2 linked regions of the Nitrosospira lacus genome follow. The main gene of each other region encodes a partner of the protein of the gene in region 2 in a complex. Links are inferred from orthologs where the notes say so. Each region holds a gene or a part of one and is shown on either strand. Other genes may lie near its edges.

Region 1 (8,547 bases), 1.9 Mb from region 2 along the record:
ATTTGCGGATACCCGGAATCTGCGCACCGTCTTCCGGCTGTACGCCGATGATCTGAATCTCCGGATTCTTTTCCTTGAAATATTCGGAGCAACCCATAATCGTACCGGTGGTCCCCATGCTGCTCACCAGATGAGTAATTTGCCCTCCGGTATCGCGCCAGATCTCGGGAGCGGTCCCTTCGTAGTGTGCTCTTGGATTATCGGGATTGGCAAACTGATCCAGGATGATTCCGCGCCCCTCGTCACGCATTCGCTCAGCCACATCCCGTGCTTCTTCCATGCTGCCCTCTTTCGAGGTCAATATGATTTCCGCCCCGAATGCCTTCATGGATTGCCGCCGCTCCACGCTCAGGTGCTCCGGCATCACCAGTATCAGGGGATAACCCATGATCGCCGCCGCCATCGCCAAAGCAATGCCGGTGTTGCCGCTGGTGGCTTCTATCAGCGTATCTCCGGGCCTGATCTCCCCACGCGCCTGCGCATGCCTGATCATCGATAACGCTGGACGATCTTTCACCGAGCCTGCGGGATTGTTGCCTTCCAGCTTGGCGAGAATGACGTTACTGGTTTTCCCGGGCAAACGTTTAAGTTTTACCAGGGGCGTGTTACCGATAAAATCTTCTATGGTTTTGTACATATCCAATTCGCAGAGAATTCGTAAAGATCGTGCCGGATTATCGCATACGCGCCGCTAGAAGACCCATTACAAAACGCACAAGGGTGGCTGCCAAGAACATCGTCGAATTACTCGTTTGTGACGGGATGGGTGGAGAAAGCACAACCCATTGGCAATTGACGGGTTATGGCGTACCACCTCCCCCATCCTGACAATGCCAGGTTTTTATTGCCTGACAGCTGGTTTATTTTCCGTCTTGGCCGTGGTGCCGCCGCCCACCGTAATATCCTTACGTAGTTTCTTCATGGTGGCGGGACCAATGCCATTGACCTTTTCCAGATCGCCCGGCAATTTGAAGGGACCATTCTTCTTACGATAATCGACGATAGCCTTGGCTTTGGCCGGACCGATTCCCTGAAGGGTTTCCAGCTCCCCCTGAGTAGCGGTATTGATGTTGACAGCCGCGTAGACCGGACCGGCAAGCGCGAACAACATGACAATAAGAAACAACAGTTTTTTCATAACCCTATTACACTGCGCGCGATTGCAGCCATCAAAACGGAATATCGTCATCCATGTCATCGAACCCCGTGCTGCTTCTTGGGGCAGGTTTATTGCTGCCGGAGGTACTCGGCGCGAAACTGCTCTCGTCCCTATCACCCCCCTCGTAGCTGCCGCTTCCCGGTTTGCTGCCCAGCATTTTCATGTCGCTGGCGATGATCTCGGTGGTATAGCGTTCGGCACCTGACTTGTCGGTCCATTTCCGGGTTTCCAGCCGTCCTTCGACATATACCGGACGACCCTTCTTCAGGTATTCACCGGCGATTTCGGCCAGTTTGCGGTAAAACGTGACGCGATGCCATTCGGTTTTCTCCTGCTTTTCACCGTTTTTGTCTTTCCATGTTTCCGTGGTTGCCAAAGTGATGTTGGTCACCGCGTCGCCATTTGGCATGTAGCGGGTCTCGGGGTCTTTACCGAGATTGCCGATGAGTATGACTTTGTTGACTGATGCCATTTACGCTTCTCCCCCAAGTAGTTGAACAACTCCTTCTTCGTCAAAGCCTCGCATATCCACTTTCAGGTAAGCCACGCCTTCACTTGCCAGCACCAGTGCTTCATGCACACCGGGTAGCGCCGCCAATTGACGCGATAGCCCGCTGGCCTTGCCCGTATCCATTTCCTCCACATGGTACATTCTGGTACGCACCGCGGCAGGCGCTTTCATGGTGGCGGCAAACAGCAGCCATAATGCCAGCAGGATGCCGCAAAATGCAAACAGCGCGGAGCTGCCATGATGTTCAAATAAATAGCCGCCAGCGGTGGCGCCGGTAAATGCGCCGAGAAATTGAACGCTGCTATAGACGCCTATGGCTGTGCCCTTTGCGCCGACCGGCGCTATCTTGGAAATAAGCGAGGGCAAGGTTGCTTCCAGCAGATTGAACGCGGCAAAGAAAACCAGCAGCGCCGCCGTCGTCCCCCATAGGGATTCGAACGTATACGCCAGCAATACCTGGCTTGCCAGCAATACAGCCACTGCAATGACAAAAACCGGTTTGAGTTTTGCTTTCTTTTCCGCATAGATGATCGCGGGAACAATCAGAACCATGGAAAAGAGCAATACCGGAAGATATACCTGCCAGTGGGAATCTACCGCCAGACCCGACTTGCGCAATGACAACGGCACCACCAGCCATAGCGCCATCAGAACTGCATGTAACGCAAACACACCGAAATCCAGGCGTAGCAATTCGGGATTATGCAACACGTTACCAAAGCGTCCTGATGATGCCTCGGTATCGGAATGGAAACGGCTGATCAATGGATTGGGAATAATCTTATAAACTACCGCCATCGCCAACAGGGCCAGTACTCCGGTCATGGCGAAAATTCCAGGGACGCCAATCAAGCGATTGAGTGCCGGCGCGACAATCAGTGAGAGCGCAAAGGTGGCACCGATGGTCATGCCAATCGTGGCCATCGCTTTGGTGCGATGCTCTTCACGGGTGAGATCGGCGGCAAGCGCCATTACCGCGGCGGAAATCGCCCCCGCGCCTTGAATGATGCGGCCAAAGATTACCCAATAAATATCCGTGGCGGACGCGGCCACGAAACTGCCCGCGGCGAACAGAATCAAGCCTATGTAGATAACGGGCTTGCGCCCGATCCGGTCGGACAACCAGCCGAAAGGTATTTGCAGTATCGCCTGGGTCAGCCCATAGGCGCCAAGGGCAATGCCGACCAGCGTATAGTTGCTTCCGCCCGGCAAATGCTCGGCATAAAACGCGAACACGGGCAGAATGATAAACATGCCAAACATGCGCAACCCATAGATACCGGCCAAACCCGCGGTAGCGCGCAACTCAATCGGCGACATTTTCTCGGGGGGTGATGAGACGGACATGAATCAGATTGGGAAAATGCGGAGAAGTTGAGTATATTAACAGGTTTGACCGGCACTCAGATAGCCCAAGGTTGTCATGGGTGACCAATGGAAGCGTCGATGGAACTCATAAAAATTCGCGGTGCGCGCACGCACAACCTCAAAAACATCAATCTTGATCTGCCGCGAAACAAGCTGATCGTCATCACCGGTTTGTCCGGTTCCGGCAAATCCTCGCTCGCGTTTGACACGCTTTATGCGGAAGGTCAGCGGCGCTATGTGGAATCGCTCTCGGCGTATGCGCGGCAATTTCTGCAATTGATGGAAAAGCCCGATGTCGATCTGATCGAAGGCCTTTCTCCCGCTATCGCCATAGAGCAGAAAGCGACATCGCATAATCCGCGTTCGACCGTCGGCACCGTCACGGAAATACACGATTACATGCGCCTGCTATTTGCGCGCGTGGGCGATCCGCAGTGCCCCGACCACGGCATCACGCTGATCGCGCAAAGCGTTTCGCAAATGGTCGATCATGTATTGAAGCTGCCGCCCGATACCCGGCTGATGATACTGGCGCCGCTGGTGGTGGGGCGCAAAGGCGAGCAGCTGGATTTGATCGATGAACTGCGTGCACAGGGTTTCGTGCGGCTGCGGGTAGACAGCAAGGTGCATGAAATCGACGTGCTGCCAAAACTGCATAAGAATAAAAAGCACACGATTGAAGTGGTGGTGGATAGACTCAAAGTTATGCCCGATGCCAAGCAGCGGCTGGCGGAGTCATTTGAAACCGCGCTGCGCCATGCTGACGGACGCGCTTTGGCGGTGGAAATGGATTCCGGCCACGAGCATCTTTTTTCCGCCAAGTTCAGCTGCCCGGTGTGCAGCTATTCGTTGCCCGAACTTGAGCCGCGCTTGTTCTCCTTCAATAACCCGATGGGCGCCTGTCCCAAGTGTGACGGTCTGGGGAAAATTACATTCTTCGATCCCAAGCGTATTGTCGCTTTTCCTCATTTGTCATTGGCTTCCGGCACAATCAAGGGCTGGGATCGGCGCAATCAGTTTTATTACCAGTTGCTGGCGAGCCTGGCCAAGCATTATGATTTTGACCTGGAGATTCCTTTCGAACAACTGCCTGAAAACATTCAGGACATCATTCTCAAAGGATCAGGCAAGGAAAAAATAGCGTTTTCGTACTTGAATGAAACTGGCGCCCGAACCCAGCGGACACATACCTTCGAGGGTATTATTCCCAACCTGGAGCGACGCTATAAGGAGACAGAGTCGCAGGCCGTGCGCGAGGAGCTGGCAAAATACCTGAATTCGCAGACCTGCCCCGAATGCGCGGGCACCCGCCTACGGCGCGAGGCCCGCCATGTGCGGGTGGGAGGGCGGGCCATTTTCGAAATCAACGCGCTACCCCTGAAACAGGCCATGGTTTTTTTCGATCAGATGGAACTGACGGGGCAAAAGCATGCCATTGCGGAAAGAATCGTCAGGGAAATTTCCAGCCGCATGTTATTCCTCAACAACGTGGGCCTGGATTACTTGTCGCTGGATCGCTCCGCCGACACCTTGTCCGGCGGGGAGTCCCAGCGTATTCGGCTCGCCAGCCAGATCGGTTCCGGGCTGACCGGCGTGATGTATGTGCTGGATGAGCCTTCCATTGGTCTGCACCAGCGCGATAATAGCCGGTTGTTGGAAACACTCAAGAATCTGCGCGATCTCGGCAATAGCGTAATCGTGGTGGAACACGACCAGGATGCCATACTGTCCGCCGATCATGTGGTGGACATGGGTCCCGGCGCAGGCGAACATGGGGGAGCGATCATCGCGCAAGGAACCCCGGAAGCCATTCGGAAAAGCGCCAGCTCCTTGACCGGCAAATATCTTTCTGGCCAATTGGTCATCGCGCTGCCGGAAAAGCGCACCCAACCAAAAAGTGATCGCTGGCTCCGGATCGAAGGCGCTTCCGGCAATAATCTGAAAAACGTCAACCTCAACCTGCCGGTGGGATTGTTCGTTTGTATCACCGGCGTCTCCGGCTCAGGGAAGTCCACCCTTATCAATGAAACGCTTTATCTTGCAACGGCGCGCTACCTCTACGGCAGCAGCACGGAGCCTGCGCCGCATCAGAGCCTGGATGGCCTGGCGTTCTTCGACAAGGTCATCAACATGGACCAGAGCCCCATCGGGCGCACGCCGCGCTCCAACCCGGCCACATATACCGGCTTGTTCACACCCATCCGCGAACTGTTCGCGGGCGTACCCCAGGCGCGCGAACGCGGCTATGGTCCCGGACGATTTTCGTTTAACGTCAAGGGCGGACGCTGCGAAGCCTGTCAGGGCGACGGCATGATCAAGGTTGAGATGCATTTCCTCCCCGATATATACGTGTCGTGCGACGTCTGCCACGGCAAGCGTTATAACCGCGAGACCCTGGAGATTCAATACAAGGGAAAAAATATCAACGAAATCCTGCAGCTGACAGTGGAGCAGGCACACGAATTTTTTAGCGCCGTGCCGGTTGTAGCGCGAAAGCTCCAGACGCTGCTGGATGTGGGTCTGGGCTACATCACCTTGGGACAATCCGCCACTACGCTTTCCGGCGGAGAAGCCCAGCGGGTGAAACTTTCGCTGGAGCTCTCCAAGCGCGATACCGGCCGCACGCTCTACATCCTGGACGAACCCACCACCGGCCTTCATTTCCAGGATATCGACATGCTGCTGAAAGTATTGCATCGGCTACGTGACCATGGCAACACCGTGGTGGTGATCGAGCACAACCTGGACGTGATCAAGACCGCTGACTGGATCGTCGACCTCGGCCCCGAGGGCGGCGAGGGCGGCGGACAAATTATCGCTGAAGGCTCACCGGAGGAGATAGCGGCGAGCGAGAACAGCTTTACCGGTCATTATTTGCGAAGCGTGCTCGGTCCCTGATCGAGGACGCAAGCTGCGAATGGATCACCGTAAGTCTTTATGCAACAGCTTCAATGCCGCGATCGCCGCAGCCGATCCCCTGTGTATCGTACCGCGGCACTTACCTATACCACCCAGGCTACCCAAGGGACGCACTCTGGTGATCGGTGCGGGTAAGGCTGCGGCGGCAATGGCACTGGCAGTGGAAAACCATTGGCAAAAAGATGCGCTACTGAATGGTATTGTCCTCACTCGCTATGGCCACGGCTTGCCACTGGAACGCATCACGGTGATTGAAGCCGGGCATCCCCTTCCGGACAAACGGGGTGAGCAGGCAGCGCAAGACATTCTGGCGGAAGTTAAAAAACTCGGTGCGGACGATTTACTGCTCTGCCTGGTGAGCGGCGGCGGTTCAAGCTTGCTTTCGTTACCGGTGGCGGGCCTATCGCTGAATGACCTCAGAAACGTCACCCGGGAATTGCTGCTGTGCGGTGCGGCAATTCAGGAAATCAATACCGTGCGCAAGCATCTCTCCGCCATTCAAGGAGGGAAGCTTGCCGCGTCATGCCGTGCCCCGGTATTGGCATTGATCATATCGGATGTAACCGGGGATGCCCCCACTCATGTCGCCTCCGGCCCGTGCGCGCCAGACCCGTCAACCTATCTGGACGCGCTGGAGATACTCGAACGCTACCGGATCGATGCACCCGCTGCGGTGCTGGAAATATTGCTGGCGGGTGCCGAAGGAAAGCGCGACGAAACCCCCAAGCCGGGTGACGCCGTCTTCAGGAACGTGGACAACCGCGTGATCGCCACCGCCCGGGATTCGCTGCTGGCGGCGGCAAAATATTTTCATGATCAAGGTATTCCCGCCGCTATACTGGGTGACGGCATAACCGGTGAATCACGCGATGTAGCCAAGGTCTTCGCCGCGCTGGCACGGCAAATCCGTCAATATGGCCAGCCATGGAAGCCGCCGGTGGCGCTGATCTCAGGAGGAGAGACAACAGTTTCGTTACGTGAAAATGGCTGCGGCGAACAGCGCGGCACCAGTGGAACGAAATCTGGTGGACGAGGCGGACGCAACACGGAATTCCTTCTGTCGCTTGCCATTGAACTCAACGATGTAACGGGAATCCACGCTCTGGCCTGCGATACTGACGGCATAGACGGTTCGGAAAACAACGCCGGCGCAATCATGGCGCCAGACTCGATCCACCGTGCAAAGCAAATGGGCATCGACGCCCGCGCCTTGCTTGCCAGTCACGACTCGTATACTTTCTTTGGGCAACTTGACGATCTGATACTTACCGGCCCAACCCGAACCAATGTCAATGATTACCGGGTAATTCTGGTGCTATAGAACTAACGTCCCGAAAATGAGCCATAAGGCCGCACGGACTATTATGATGGGAAGAATCGCCCATTGATCTGGAGATATGTCACGAAACCGCAATATTGCTTACATATCATCGCAATATCGAAGAGAATATTACCGACAGGGGAAAACATATGGCAGCAACCATACTGGTGGTGGAAGATGAACCCGCGATTCAGGAGTTGATCTCGTATAGCCTGAGGCAGGCCCGCCATGTCGTTTTTGGTGCAAGAAGCGCGGAACAGGCCATGGAGATAGTGAATGATGCATTACCGGACCTGGTGCTGCTTGACTGGATGCTGCCGGGAATGAGCGGCGTAGAATTTGCACGCATGTTGCGTCGCGTAACGCGTACCAAGACCATCCCCATCATCATGCTTACCGCTCGTGCCGAAGAAAGCGACAAGGTAGCGGGATTGGAGATTGGCGCCGATGACTACATCACCAAGCCCTTTTCGCCACGTGAATTGCTCGCGCGGATTAAAGCAGTGCTCCGACGGCGTTCACCGGAGGCGGCTGATGATCTGGTGGAAATCGGCGGACTGCGCCTTGACTCCGCAACACATCGCGTAACCGCGGGTGATAAGGAAGTGGTGCTCGGGCCCACCGAGTTTCGTTTGTTGCATTTCCTTATGACGCACTCCGAACGGGTGCATACACGCTCGCAACTGCTCGATCAGGTATGGGGAGACCATGTATTTGTGGAGGACCGTACCGTGGACGTGCATATTCGCAGATTGCGCAAAGCGCTGGAAAATGTCAGCAAGGATGGTTTGGTGCAGACCGTGAGAGGATCGGGCTATCGCCTGTCAGCGGGACCGGCGGCAAGCATTGGTATCGTATGAGTATAATGGGTCATCTTCACTCTTCGAAATAACATACGTGCCTGCTTTCTGGGAGCGCCTTACTCTCATCCTGACAATTGTTGTGGCCGGCATACTCTGGACTACGCTCGGCGCGCTCGTAACATTGGTCTTTTGCAGCATTGCCCTGCTGCTGCTGGTCATCCACCACTGGCGTCATCTGATAATGCTGGACAGATGGCTTCACGCCGAAGAATTGACATCTGTCGCATTGCCTGATGCCCCCGGAAAATGGGGAGATGTATTTGCCCGCCTGGCGCGACTCATGCGCGAACAGCGCAGAAATCATCAGCAACTCAGTTCCGCGCTGGAGCGCCTGCGGCGCGCCACTTCCGCCATGCCGGAAGGCGTGGTAATTCTGGATGACGTCGACCGTATCGAATGGTGCAAT
Region 2 (6,601 bases):
TTCCATACTTCCCCGCTTCCGGAAACGATAGATGCTGTTTACAGGCTGGAAATGAATGAGTTCAACGGCGTCTCCGCCCTGCAATTCATTCTGGATCATTGGTTTCACCCTGAATCCGATCCAAAAGTTGAAGCCTTATCATTGGCTTCCTGAAGCCAAGAACCTTGATGCGCGCCCATTTTACATTCACCCCTCGATCTTGATCAGCTGTTGATCACCTTTTCCTGCAACGGTCAGCCAGCCACCGTGTATCGTGATGAAGAAACCAGGCTGATAACTGACGTATAAACTTCTTTTCAATGTAGAGCGATGGCGTTTATCATTCGCTGCCCGTTGACAATAGATAATAGTATCCGCAGATGCCATTCAAGCTGACGATTCCCGCGCCCAGATCAACAATTCGCTATCCCCATTTTCACGGTTCTTGCGATGCGCTCGCTCTCGCCCAACTGGCACGGCAGGCAAAACCGGTAGCGATTATTACGGCGAGCGCACTGGCCGCACAGAGATTGCTGGAAGAAATACCTTTTTTTTCACCCGAACTAAGAATCCATCTGCTGCCGGATTGGGAAACACTGCCGTACGATACTTTCTCACCCCACCATGACCTGATTTCCGAACGGCTCTCCACGCTTTATCAGCTCATGAGCGGCGCTTGCGATATATTGATCGTCCCCGTCACCACTGCGCTATATCGTATGCCGCCGCGAGAATATCTCGCCGCACATACCTTTTTTCTCAAGAGGGGAGAAACGCTCAATTTAAGCGCGCTGCGCAGCCAGATGACTCTGGCGGGCTACACGCATGTCACCCAAGTGCTTTCACCGGGGGAATATAGCTTGCGTGGTGGCCTGATCGATCTGTTTCCGATGGGCAGTCCGCTGCCTTACCGCATTGATTTACTGGACAACGAAATTGAAACTATCCGCACATTCGACGTGGATACTCAGAGAAGCGTCTATCCCGTCAGCGAAATTCGATTATTGCCTGCGCGTGAGTTCCCTTTCGACGAAGAGGGCCGCGCTTGTTTTCGAAGCAATTTCCGCGAAAAATTTGAAGGCGATCCATCAAGAAGCCGCATTTACAAGGATGTAAGCAAAGGTGCCGCGCCTGCGGGTATCGAGTATTACCTGCCGCTCTTTTTCGCCCATACTGCGACACTGTTCGACTACTTGCCACACATGACACCGCTATGTCTTCACCATGATATCTACCCCGCAGTCGAGAATTTTTGGCACGACACCCAATCCCGTTATCAGCTGCTACGCGGCGACCATGACCGGCCGCTCCTGCCACCGGGAGAACTGTTTGTCACGACGGAGGCTTTTTTCGGCGCGCTAAAACCTTATCCTCGTATTGAAATCCCATCCGAGACTCAAGGCTCGAATCCCAATATCCAGAATTTGACCCGTTCGCTGCCGCCCCTGCAAATCGACCGCCGCGCTGATAATCCCGCGGAAAGACTTGCTGGATTTATTCCGGAATTCGCCGCCAGCTTCAAATTCCCCGCAGGGCGAACATTGCTGCTGGCGGAAAGCCTTGGCAGACGGGAGCTAATCCTCGATCATCTGAAGCAATATGGGTTATCTCCCGATATTTGCGATAGCTATGCACAATTTCTGACGAGCACCCAGCCTTTTATGCTCAGCGTTGCGCCGCTGCATAACGGATTTATACTTTCCGCTGAAGGCATGGCCTTCATCACCGAGAGTGAACTCTACGCAAGGCATCTGCATGGCCGCCGTGAACGTGATTCGCGCAAAACCACAGCGGTGGGTGATGCAATGCTGCGTGATCTCTCCGAAATCAAGTCCGGGGATCCAGTGGTACATGAACAACATGGTATCGGCCGTTATCTTGGACTGATAAGCATGGATGTGGGAGAAGGCGCAACAGAGTTTTTATCGCTTGAATATGAGGGGGGAGACCGGCTTTATGTACCGGTTTCGCAACTGCATCTTATCGGGCGATACAGCGGGGCGGCGCCCGAAGCGGCACCACTGCATAAGCTCGGCAGCGGCCAATGGGACAAAGCCAAGCGCAAGGCGATGCAGCAGGTGCGCGATACCGCCGCAGAACTGCTCAATCTGTATGCCCAGCGTAACGCTCGCCTGGGTCATGCATTTGGCTTCAGGCGGCATGACTATGAAGCCTTTGTCGAAGGCTTCGGCTTCGAGGAAACACCCGACCAGGCGGCTGCGATAAATGCAGTGATCGAGGATCTGACTTCAGGGCAACCGATGGACCGGTTGATCTGTGGCGACGTGGGTTTTGGCAAGACCGAAGTGGCATTGCGCGCTGCCTTCGTCGCTGTTGCCGATGGCAAACAGGTGGCAGTACTGGTGCCTACCACGCTACTGGCCGAGCAACATTTCCAGAATTTTTCCGATCGCTTCAGTTTGATTGCGGACGAGTGGCCAATAAAAATCGCGGAACTGTCGCGTTTCCGTTCAGTCAAGGAGCAAACCCAGGCATTGAACGGGCTGGCCAGCGGACAAATGGACATTGTCATCGGCACCCATAAACTGATCCAGAAAGGGGTAAAATTCAAAAACCTGGGTCTGGTCATCATTGACGAGGAACATCGCTTTGGCGTGCGTCAGAAGGAACAGCTGAAGAATCTGCGCGCTGAAGTTGATGTCCTCACCCTTACCGCGACACCTATTCCCCGCACCCTTGCGATGTCGCTGGAGGGCCTGCGTGATTTTTCCGTGATTGCCACCGCGCCACAGCGGCGGCTTGCAATCAAGACTTTTGTCAACCGTTTTTCCGAGGGGGTCATCCGGGAAGCGTGCCTGCGCGAACTCAAACGGGGCGGCCAGATATATTTTCTGCATAACGAGATAGGCACTATTCAGCCGATGCATGACAAGCTTGCCCGATTGTTACCGGAAGCGCGCATACAGATCGCTCATGGACAAATGCGTGAACGCGAGCTGGAACACGTAATGAAGGATTTCTATCAACAGCGTTTTAATCTGCTGCTTTGCACGACCATCATCGAAACCGGTATTGACATCCCCACTGCCAATACCATCATCATCAATCGCGCGGACAGATTTGGCCTCGCCCAATTGCACCAGTTGCGCGGGCGGGTGGGCCGCTCACATCACCAGGCCTATGCCTACCTTCTGGTACCGGACGACGAAGCGCTGGGCACGCAAGCCAGAAAACGTCTTGAAGCCATTCAAACAATGGAAGAATTGGGAGCGGGCTTTTACCTCGCGATGCACGACCTGGAAATCCGGGGCGCCGGGGAAGTACTGGGCGAATCCCAAAGCGGCGAAATACAGGAAATTGGCTTCAGCCTCTACTCCACCATGCTGGATGCCGCCGTTCGATCATTGAAAGAAGGGAAAGAACCCGATATCCAGCATCCGCTGGGGGTCGCAACCGAGATTAACCTGCATGTTCCCGCCCTGCTGCCGGAAGACTATTGCAGCGATGTGCATGAGCGCCTGGTACTGTACAAACGCTTGGCCAATTGCGCAAACGATGAACAACTGGATGACATGCAGGGTGAATTGATAGACCGCTTCGGCCTTTTGCCGGATCCCGTCAGAGCATTACTGGACTGCCACCGCCTGCGCATCGCCGCCAAGCCATTGGGGATCAGCCGGATAGAGGCAGGCGTTGAGTATATCCAGGTACAGTTTATCCCCGATCCACCGGTGGACGTCACCAGAATCATCGCGCTTATTCAACGCAGCCGCGAATATGAACTTTCAGGCCCCGATCGCTTAAAAATAAAGGCAAAGATTGCGGGGGTGGCGGACCGGGTAAGGCGAATAAAGAACTTGATCGTCGAATTAAGTAAATGAAAATCCAGTAAAATGAATATACATAAAACCCGCATCGCCTCCCCGTTCAATACCGGCGCATATTTCATTGAGAGTCGTTATAAGATTGTTTTCAGTGAAGAATTTCAAGCCCTCAATCGCCGCTTTCAGGAAAAACTATCCTGCGGAGTATGGCATCCCCCGTCTATTTTGATATTTTAGAAATATTTATTCACATGGTGTGGTTTAAAAGTATAAAAAGCAAAATAATGGTCTTCGCCATCATCGCCACGCTTATTCCCTCGTTGGGACTGGGATTGCTGTCGTTTCGGCAGAATGAGGCGCAAATCAGCGATAATGTCACTCGTGAACTCCGTACACTGACAAGCGATGCCAGCCGCGAAGTAGAACTCTGGATCGATAAACGCGCCCATGAGGTACGCGTATCGTCCACGTCCAGTGCGGTCATCGACGGCTTATCGGCGATTGCCCGCCCACAAACGAAAATCCGCGCGAACTCGGCCACTAAAAATCCGCAGGCCCTGGCGCACTATCTGCGTTCAGTCCAGGCAAAGCTTGACACGCTGCGGGAACTCACGGTAGTGGATGCCAACGGGCAGGTTGTCGCCAGCAGTGGGGTAACGGCCGCCACCGTAACGCTTCCAAACGAGTGGCCGCCAAACTCCCTTACGGAAGGCCTCGTGATCATACCTCCTCATTGGGATGAACGATACACCACCGCGACGCTCAGCATCGCGGTGCCGGTTTTATCATACGACAATCTGCTAATGGGTGCATTGGTCGCTGTGCTGGACCTGCGCACGTTACAGCCTCATCTGAAAAGCCCCATGAAATCGCCACCCGGCGAGGTGCTCCTGCTGGATCAGGAGGGAAGAATTCTTGTCAGCAGCCAGATTGATGCGGATAAACTGAAGCAACTGGATGGTCCGGTGCTACGACGCTTGCAGGCGCAGCCCGGCGAGTCCCTGGTCTTCCAGGGAATGACGCATCGGGAGGTTATCGGACTCGCCGACGTGCCCGAAAATCTGCCGGTCACCATAGTTGCGGAACGTGATCGCGCAGAAGTGTATAGCACCTGGGTAGAGCTGCGCGATATGTTTCTGGCGCTTGTGGGCGCGTTGGTCATAGTGGTGGCAGCGGTGGCCTTTCAATTGGGACGTTCGATTGTTGGGCCACTGCAACGGCTGATCGGCGCGGCTGACAGGATTGCCGGCGGTGATCTTGAGGTGCGGCTGACTGCGACGCGAAACGACGAGCTGGGGCATCTCACGCAGGTATTCAATCAAATGGCGGATAGGCTGCGCCACAGTCACGCCGAGATTATGGCAGCCAATCAAGCCATGCAGCAGCAGAATCAGGTGCTGGAAACGCTCTCCATAACGGATAGCCTTACCGGTTTGTACAACCGCAGCAAACTTGATGCGATCCTCAGCGATGAGCTCGCGCGTTTCAAACGCACCCATCGAGAATTTACGTTATTAATGATGGATATCGACTACTTTAAAACGCTCAACGATACATATGGCCACATTACTGGCGATGAGATCCTGACAGCGGTAGCCCGAATACTCATTCAGTCGATCCGCAGTATCGACTATGCGGCACGCTATGGCGGCGATGAATTCATTATTATTCTGGTGGAAACCTCGACGGACCAGGCGCTGAAAACAGCGGAGCGCATCCGCTCTCAGGTGGAAAACATGCGTTATAGTGCCAATGATTCGATAATTGCCGTAACGGTAAGTATCGGCGTCGTGCAGTGCCAGTCCGGCGACATGACACCTACAGCAGTATTCGCTCGCGCCGATAGCGCGCTCTATGAGGCAAAGCACGCTGGCCGTAATCGAGCTTTCTGTGTCTCCTGACGGCCTCCTGCCGGGCTCAGGAAATTGAAGCGGAAAGTAGTGTCTCGGTTCGAAGATTTGGTACGACCTTGAAGCATATTACTTGCCTACTTGCGCCTCGACCAATGTATTCAGCACCCATCCCGACAGCCGATCGGCTGTCTGAATTCGCAGCCAGTCACCCTGATACGCCTCTGCGATTATCGGGGAATCTTTCTTCACAACACCCAGCACCGCCGCGCTGAGCGCCGGATTCTGACGCAGATTGCTATTGGTCGCGGCACGCAACGGGATGGGTACCTCAAACGGCGTTATCACACGGCGCGAATCCGACATCTTGATAGCACGATTATTCTTTATCATATCGATAAATCCGCGGGCATATGCGGCATACTCCATGGCCACGACATAATTATCTTCCGCATAGGACGCGGCGGCGGTGTTCAAGAGACGCTGTGCCTGGCTCTGCACCACCTGCTCGGACTCTGTGAATTGGGATGACTTCAAGTTTTCCATGGCGACCTCGGCCTCCGCAATTGTCGAGGCGGCGGCGGGCCGTGTGGCCAACCGCCGAAGCTTCACCTGGGCATGAACAGCCTGACTGCTTGTCTCCTGCAAAGTCTTGGCCTGATCCTGCTGCCGGGCTTGTTGAACGCGGAGCTGCGCCTCTTTCTCCGCCACTATCTTTTGCAGGCGTTCGATTTCCTGTTGCTGCACTTCTTTTTCTGCCTCCTTTTCCATCAGCAGCTTTTGCATGCGTTCAATTTCCTGATGTTCCTTCAAGCCGGACTCCGGGGGGGCGACAGGCGGCGGCTCCGGCTGCGATTTCAGAAGGATACTGCATCCAATCATGTTCAAACCCAGCACCAGCAGAATTATCCAGCCCAGCACCCGCCTTGCTCCAATCTGTGGCAACCAGCATAGCCTGCCCATCTGTATCGAAAATCCTTTCACTTC

The links.
Region 1: the proteins of mfd (region 2) and uvrA are in contact, whole or in part, in a crystal structure (PDB 4DFC), measured with the Escherichia coli proteins. The link is inferred for Nitrosospira lacus from one-to-one orthologs.

Annotation. Positions count from the first base shown.
Region 1 is NZ_CP021106.3:3,120,017-3,128,563, forward strand. Bases 2,750-6,136 are described here. They hold uvrA (excinuclease ABC subunit UvrA), read left to right. Parts: upstream 2,750-3,116; coding sequence 3,117-5,936; downstream 5,937-6,136. Other genes in these bases: EBAPG3_RS14280 (MFS transporter), read right to left, coding at 2,750-2,990; EBAPG3_RS14290 (glycerate kinase type-2 family protein), read left to right, coding at 5,956-6,136. In the rest of the region: cysteine synthase CysM, read right to left, coding at 1-637; EBAPG3_RS14270 (ComEA family DNA-binding protein), read right to left, coding at 842-1,138; ssb (single-stranded DNA-binding protein), read right to left, coding at 1,170-1,631; more of EBAPG3_RS14280, read right to left, coding at 1,632-2,749; more of EBAPG3_RS14290, read left to right, coding at 6,137-7,278; phosphate regulon transcriptional regulator PhoB, read left to right, coding at 7,428-8,138; phosphate regulon sensor histidine kinase PhoR, read left to right, coding at 8,176-8,547. UniProt on the Escherichia coli protein: The UvrABC repair system catalyzes the recognition and processing of DNA lesions. UvrA is an ATPase and a DNA-binding protein. A damage recognition complex composed of 2 UvrA and 2 UvrB subunits scans DNA for abnormalities.
Region 2 is NZ_CP021106.3:1,200,568-1,207,168, reverse strand. Bases 1-4,021 are described here. They hold mfd (transcription-repair coupling factor), read left to right. Parts: upstream 1-359; coding sequence 360-3,821; downstream 3,822-4,021. Other genes in these bases: EBAPG3_RS05330 (hypothetical protein), read right to left, coding at 187-366; recJ (single-stranded-DNA-specific exonuclease RecJ), read left to right, coding at 1-153. In the rest of the region: EBAPG3_RS05320 (sensor domain-containing diguanylate cyclase), read left to right, coding at 4,049-5,665; EBAPG3_RS05315 (SH3 domain-containing protein), read right to left, coding at 5,744-6,598. UniProt on the Escherichia coli protein: Couples transcription and DNA repair by recognizing RNA polymerase (RNAP) stalled at DNA lesions. Mediates ATP-dependent release of RNAP and its truncated transcript from the DNA, and recruitment of nucleotide excision repair machinery to the damaged site.